Regions from separate parts of the Curtobacterium sp. Csp1 genome, predicted to be linked through region 1. Evidence: riboswitches for the same ligand, from Rfam matches in the RefSeq annotation. Region 1 holds a riboswitch; the other holds the start of a gene.
The links. Region 1 has a riboswitch for ZMP and ZTP ahead of glyA (serine hydroxymethyltransferase). Riboswitches for the same ligand answer to the same signal wherever they lie in the genome.
Positions count from the first base shown of each region.

Region 2: linked by a shared signal. The riboswitch ahead of glyA (serine hydroxymethyltransferase) and the one ahead of glyA (serine hydroxymethyltransferase) in region 1 are both predicted to bind ZMP and ZTP.

Region 1 is NZ_CP054594.1:4,098,053-4,101,447, reverse strand. It holds gene HUN58_RS19765 (tetrahydrofolate dehydrogenase/cyclohydrolase catalytic domain-containing protein) at 1-629, opposite strand, end outside; gene glyA (serine hydroxymethyltransferase) at 626-1,909, opposite strand; ZMP/ZTP riboswitch at 1,969-2,054, opposite strand; gene clpS (ATP-dependent Clp protease adapter ClpS) at 2,092-2,391, shown strand; gene HUN58_RS19750 (DUF2017 family protein) at 2,388-2,801, shown strand; gene HUN58_RS19745 (NmrA family NAD(P)-binding protein) at 2,841-3,395, opposite strand, start outside.
Region 2 is NZ_CP054594.1:987,162-990,556, forward strand. It holds gene HUN58_RS04895 (MarR family winged helix-turn-helix transcriptional regulator) at 1-240, opposite strand, end outside; gene HUN58_RS04900 (NAD(P)H-binding protein) at 301-1,173, shown strand; gene HUN58_RS04905 (DUF2017 family protein) at 1,213-1,689, opposite strand; gene clpS (ATP-dependent Clp protease adapter ClpS) at 1,686-1,985, opposite strand; ZMP/ZTP riboswitch at 2,023-2,108, shown strand; gene glyA (serine hydroxymethyltransferase) at 2,168-3,395, shown strand, end outside.

The sequences.
Region 1 (3,395 bases):
GCCGTGGCCTCGAGCCGGGTGAGCAGCAGCCCGAGCGGGCGGCCGACGGTGAGTCCCTGCCCGATGATCGTCACGTGCTGGCCGCGGATCGGGACGTCGTAGGCCTCGAGCATCGCGACGATGCCGCGCGGGGTGCACGGCAGCGGGGCGTCGATCGTGCCCGCACCGCCGGGGACCGCGAGGACGAGCTCCCCGAGGTTCGTCGGGTGCAGGCCGTCGGCGTCCTTCGCCGGGTTCATCAGCTCGAGCATCGGGATCGGGTCGATGCCCTGCGGCAGCGGGAGCTGCACGATGAACGCCGTGACCCGGGGGTCGTCGTTCATCTGCAGGATCGCCGCACGGATGTCGGCGGCACTCGCGGACGAGGGCAGGTCGATGCGGACCGAGTCGAGCCCGATCTGCGCCGAGTCCTTGTGCTTGCCGGCGACGTACGACACCGAGCCCGGGTTCTGCCCGACCATGATCGTGCCGAGACCGGGTCGGAACCCGTGGTCGTGCAGCCGGTCGATCCGGACCTTCAGGTCGTCGAGCGTGCGGGCGGCGAGGGCGGTGCCGTCGATGCGGACGGCACTGCCCTCACCCGCCCAGCGCTCGCGCGGCAGGGGCGCGATCGAGGGCGCGGCGCTCACGCGTACAGCGGGAACGCGTCGGCCAGCGCCTTCACCCGGGCCGAGAGCGCCGCGATGTCCGGGTTCGGCATGAGCGTCAGCGCGATGATGTCCGCGACCTCGGTGAACTCGGCGTCGCCGAACCCGCGGGTCGCCAGCGCCGGGGTGCCGATGCGGACACCGGAGGTGACCATCGGCGGGCGCGGGTCGAACGGCACGGAGTTGCGGTTCACGGTGATGCCGACCTGGTGCAGCAGGTCCTCGGCCTGCTTGCCGTCGACCTCGGACTCGCGCAGGTCGACGAGCACCAGGTGCACGTCGGTGCCGCCGGTGAGGACGTCGATGCCGGCGGCCTTCGCGTCGGCCTGCGTGAGGCGGTCCGCCAGCAGACGGGCACCGCGGAGCGTGCGCTCCTGGCGGTCCTTGAACTCGGGCTGCGCGGCGAGCAGGAACGCGGTGGCCTTGGCGGCGATCACGTGCATGAGCGGACCGCCCTGCTGGCCCGGGAACACGGCCGAGTTGAGCTTCTTGAAGAGCGACTCGTCGTTGGACAGGATGATGCCCGAGCGCGGACCGGCGAGGGTCTTGTGCACGGTCGACGACACGACGTGGGCGTGCGGCAGGGGCGACGGGTGCAGGCCCGCGGCGACGAGGCCCGCGAAGTGCGCCATGTCCACCCAGAGGGTCGCGCCGACCTCGTCCGCGATCTCGCGGAACTTCGCGAAGTCGAGCTGGCGGGGGTAGGCCGACCATCCGGCGATGAGCACCTTGGGCTGGTGCTCGACGGCCTTGGCGCGGATGTCGTCGTAGTCGACCTCGAACGTCTCCGGGTCGACGCCGTACGACACGGCGTTGTAGATGCGGCCGGAGAAGTTGAGCTTCATGCCGTGGGTCAGGTGACCGCCGTGCGCGAGCTCGAGGCCCAGGATGGTGTCCCCGGCGGAGGCGATGGCGTGCAGGACCGCGGCGTTCGCGCTGGCGCCGGAGTGCGGCTGGACGTTCGCGTACTCGGCGCCGAACAGGGCCTTCGCCCGGTCGATGGCGAGCTGCTCGGCGACGTCGACGAACTCGCAGCCGCCGTAGTAGCGCTTGCCCGGGTAGCCCTCGGCGTACTTGTTCGTCAGGACGGACCCCTGCGACTCGAGCACGGCGCGCGGGACGAAGTTCTCGGACGCGATCATCTCGAGGGTGTCGCGCTGGCGGCCGAGCTCCTGCTCGAGCACCTTGGCGATCTCGGGGTCGACCGCGCTGAGCGGGGCGTTGAACGTCGACTGCGTGGACGCAGCGGGCAGATCGGTGATGGACACGGGACTCCTCGTTGTCTGTTCCGTCGCGCGCGTGCACGACGAGGTGGACTGGTGGGCGCGGCCCAGGCGTACGGCCGCGCTCCGTGTCAGGTGTCGCTCCCCGATGGTGACCCATCCAACGCCAGTCGCGACCCGTCGATCGTACCGAGCCGGTCGGTTCGTGTCACCCTTGTCGCATGACCCTGAGCAGCCCGGAGCTCGACGAACGCACCGATCTCCGCGCCCGGTACGACGTGCCGTGGACGACGGTGGTGTGGGACGACCCGGTCAACCTCATGTCCTACGTGACGTACGTCTTCCAGAGCTACTTCGGCTTCAGCCACGACCGCGCGGACCACCTGATGCGCCAGGTGCACGTCGACGGGCGGGCGATCGTCGCGAGCGGCGCGCGCGAGGCGATGGAGCGCCACGTCGAGGCGCTGCACGGCTTCGGCCTGCAGGCCACGGTCGAGCGGGCGCCGGGAGGAGACGCGTGATCCCGTTCGTGCGGCGGCGGGACGGCGTGCACCTCGGCCTGTCCTCCGGCGAGCGCGCCCTGCTCGCGAGCCTGACGGAGCAGCTGCAGCAGGTGCTCGACGGCGACCTGACGGACGACCCGGTCGCGTCGCGGATGTTCCCGGACGCCTACCCGCAGGACCCCGAGGCGAGCGCCGAGTTCGCGCAGTACACGCGGTCGGACCTGCTGGCGCAGAAGACCACGAACGCCGGGGTCGTCCTGGCGTGGGCGACCGGGGCGCGGGACGGCGTGGAGCGGCTCGGCATCGTCGACGCCGCGACCGAGGAGTCGTCGTACACCGGCGACGCCGGTGTCGGTCTGCGGGACGTCTACGACTGGCTCGGGTTCGTGCAGGAACACCTGGTCGCGACGCTCACGTCCGCGCGCTGACGACCGGCCGGGAGGCACGGGGCACGTCCGCCCCGCACCTCACCCGAGCAGGTCGTCGCGGTGGTCGGCCGCCCACGCCCGGAGCGGGCGCGGCGCGGTCCCGGTGATCCGGGCGACGTCGTCGCGCATCACGTCGACGCCGTCGAGACCCCGTCGGAGCACCCGCCCGAACTGCTGGCGGAGGCCCTCGGCCTGCCAGGCGGGCACGCCGCCGGCGCGGACCACGGCGCGGTACACGCGGCTCGGCAGGTGCAGCGGCCGGACGCGTCGCCCGAGGCCGGCGGTCAGCTCGACGGCGATGCCGTGCGCGTCGAGGGACGCCGGGCCGGTGAGCACCGGTTCGGTGCCGTCGTGCCGATCCACCCGGCGCGGCCGCGGCCGGTGGTGTGCGGGAACCAGCCGCGACGGATCGCCGGCGCGGAGGGCAGCAGGTTCGTCATGAAGGCCGACGGGTGCAGGATCGTCCACGCCGTCCCGCATCGGGGAGTGCTCGGCGGCGTCGCCCCCGGACAGGTGCACGACCCGCGGGACCCCCGCGCACTGGGCCGCCCGGACGCCGGTCGCCCCCTGCTCGGCCTGCCGCTCGCTGACCGG
Region 2 (3,395 bases), 1.1 Mb from region 1:
GAGCGACTCGACCAGGCTGCCCATGCTCTGCGCGCGGACCCCCACCGCCCGCGCGAGCTCGGCCTGGTTGAGCTCGTCGGCGGCGGCGAGCTGCACGAGTGCGCCGAAGCCGACGGGGGTCAGGCCGAGGGGCGCGAGTTCCTCGTCGAGGCGGCGGGCGAGCTCGCGCGCGGCACGGACGACCGTCCACGCGGCGATCGCGTCCACGTCGTCGTGGGTCACCGAGAAGTCGCTGGACACGCACCGATGGTACCGGCGTACCGTCGAGTAACAGGAAACTGATACCGAAGGAGGAGCACCGTGACCGAGACCATCGCCATCACCGGGGTCACCGGCGACGTCGGCGGGAAGACCCTCGAGCTGCTGCACGCCGAGGGTGTCCAGGTTCGCGCCGTCGTCCGCCGTCAAGACCAGGCCGAGCGGCTCCGTGCACGGGGCGTCGACGCGCGGCTCGCGGACCTCGACGACCTCGACGCCCTGACCCGGGCGCTCGACGGCGTCGACCGGTTCTTCCTCGTCACCCCGGTCAGCGAGCGGCAGGCCGAGCAGGGGGCGACCGGCGTCCGGGCGGCCCAGTGCGCGGGGGTCCCGCGGGTCGTGCACCTGTCCGGGGGCGACGCCGCCGAGCACTCCCCGATGCCCTGGGCCGCGGCGGCCTGGCGCACGGACCGGCTGCTCCGCGCGAGCGGGACGGCGTGGACGATCCTGCACCCGTCGGCCTTCATGACGAACCTGCTGCCCTCCGCGCCGGCGATCCGTCGCGGCTGGTTCCCGCACACCACCGGCCGCGGCCGCGCCGGGTGGATCGACACCGCCGACATCGCCCGCACGGCCGCGACCGTGCTGACGACCGACGGGCACGACGGCACCGAACCGGTGCTCACCGGCCCGGCGTCCCTCGACGCGCACGGCATCGCCGTCGAGCTGACCGCCGGCCTCGGGCGACGCGTCCGGCCGCTGCACCTGCCGAGCCGCGTGTACCGCGCCGTGGTCCGCGCCGGCGGCGTGCCCGCCTGGCAGGCCGAGGGCCTCCGCCAGCAGTTCGGGCGGGTGCTCCGACGGGGTCTCGACGGCGTCGACGTGATGCGCGACGACGTCGCCCGGATCACCGGGACCGCGCCGCGCCCGCTCCGGGCGTGGGCGGCCGACCACCGCGACGACCTGCTCGGGTGAGGTGCGGGGCGGACGTGCCCCGTGCCTCCCGGCCGGTCGTCAGCGCGCGGACGTGAGCGTCGCGACCAGGTGTTCCTGCACGAACCCGAGCCAGTCGTAGACGTCCCGCAGACCGACACCGGCGTCGCCGGTGTACGACGACTCCTCGGTCGCGGCGTCGACGATGCCGAGCCGCTCCGCGATCGTGAGCCGCAGGTCGGTCAGGCAGCGGAGCCAGGCCTGCTCGTCCTCCTGGGTGAGCACGCCGTCCCGCGCCCCGGTCGCCCACGCCAGGACGACCCCGGCGTTCGTGGTCTTCTGCGCCAGCAGGTCCGACCGCGTGTACTGCGCGAACTCGGCGCTCGCCTCGGGGTCCTGCGGGTAGGCGTCCGGGAACATCCGCGACGCGACCGGGTCGTCCGTCAGGTCGCCGTCGAGCACCTGCTGCAGCTGCTCCGTCAGGCTCGCGAGCAGGGCGCGCTCGCCGGAGGACAGGCCGAGGTGCACGCCGTCCCGCCGCCGCACGAACGGGATCACGCGTCTCCTCCCGGCGCCCGCTCGACCGTGGCCTGCAGGCCGAAGCCGTGCAGCGCCTCGACGTGGCGCTCCATCGCCTCGCGCGCGCCGCTCGCGACGATCGCCCGCCCGTCGACGTGCACCTGGCGCATCAGGTGGTCCGCGCGGTCGTGGCTGAAGCCGAAGTAGCTCTGGAAGACGTACGTCACGTAGGACATGAGGTTGACCGGGTCGTCCCACACCACCGTCGTCCACGGCACGTCGTACCGGGCGCGGAGATCGGTGCGTTCGTCGAGCTCCGGGCTGCTCAGGGTCATGCGACAAGGGTGACACGAACCGACCGGCTCGGTACGATCGACGGGTCGCGACTGGCGTTGGATGGGTCACCATCGGGGAGCGACACCTGACACGGAGCGCGGCCGTACGCCTGGGCCGCGCCCACCAGTCCACCTCGTCGTGCACGCGCGCGACGGAACAGACAACGAGGAGTCCCGTGTCCATCACCGATCTGCCCGCTGCGTCCACGCAGTCGACGTTCAACGCCCCGCTCAGCGCGGTCGACCCCGAGATCGCCAAGGTGCTCGAGCAGGAGCTCGGCCGCCAGCGCGACACCCTCGAGATGATCGCGTCCGAGAACTTCGTCCCGCGCGCCGTGCTCGAGTCGCAGGGGTCCGTCCTGACGAACAAGTACGCCGAGGGCTACCCGGGCAAGCGCTACTACGGCGGCTGCGAGTTCGTCGACGTCGCCGAGCAGCTCGCCATCGACCGGGCGAAGGCCCTGTTCGGCGCCGAGTACGCGAACGTCCAGCCGCACTCCGGCGCCAGCGCGAACGCCGCGGTCCTGCACGCCATCGCCTCCGCCGGGGACACCATCCTGGGCCTCGAGCTCGCGCACGGCGGTCACCTGACCCACGGCATGAAGCTCAACTTCTCCGGCCGCATCTACAACGCCGTGTCGTACGGCGTCGACCCGGAGACGTTCGAGGTCGACTACGACGACATCCGCGCCAAGGCCGTCGAGCACCAGCCCAAGGTGCTCATCGCCGGATGGTCGGCCTACCCCCGCCAGCTCGACTTCGCGAAGTTCCGCGAGATCGCGGACGAGGTCGGCGCGACCCTCTGGGTGGACATGGCGCACTTCGCGGGCCTCGTCGCCGCGGGCCTGCACCCGTCGCCCCTGCCGCACGCCCACGTCGTGTCGTCGACCGTGCACAAGACCCTCGCCGGTCCGCGCTCGGGCATCATCCTGTCCAACGACGAGTCGCTCTTCAAGAAGCTCAACTCGGCCGTGTTCCCGGGCCAGCAGGGCGGTCCGCTCATGCACGTGATCGCCGCCAAGGCCACCGCGTTCCTGCTCGCCGCGCAGCCCGAGTTCAAGGACCGCCAGGAGCGCACGCTCCGCGGTGCCCGTCTGCTGGCGGACCGCCTCACGCAGGCCGACGCGAAGGCCGCCGGCATCGACGTCCTCACCGGCGGCACCGACGTGCACCTGGTGCTCGTCGACCTGCGCGAGTCCGAGGTCGACGGCAAGCAGGCCGAGGACCTGCTGCACCAGGTCGGCATCACCGTGAACCGCAACTCCGTGCCGTTCGACCCGCGCCCGCCGATGGTCACCTCCGGTGTCCGCATCGGCACCCCGGCGCTGGCGACCCGCGGGTTCGGCGACGCCGAGTTCACCGAGGTCGCGGACATCATCGCGCTGACGCTCATGCCGAACCCGGACATCG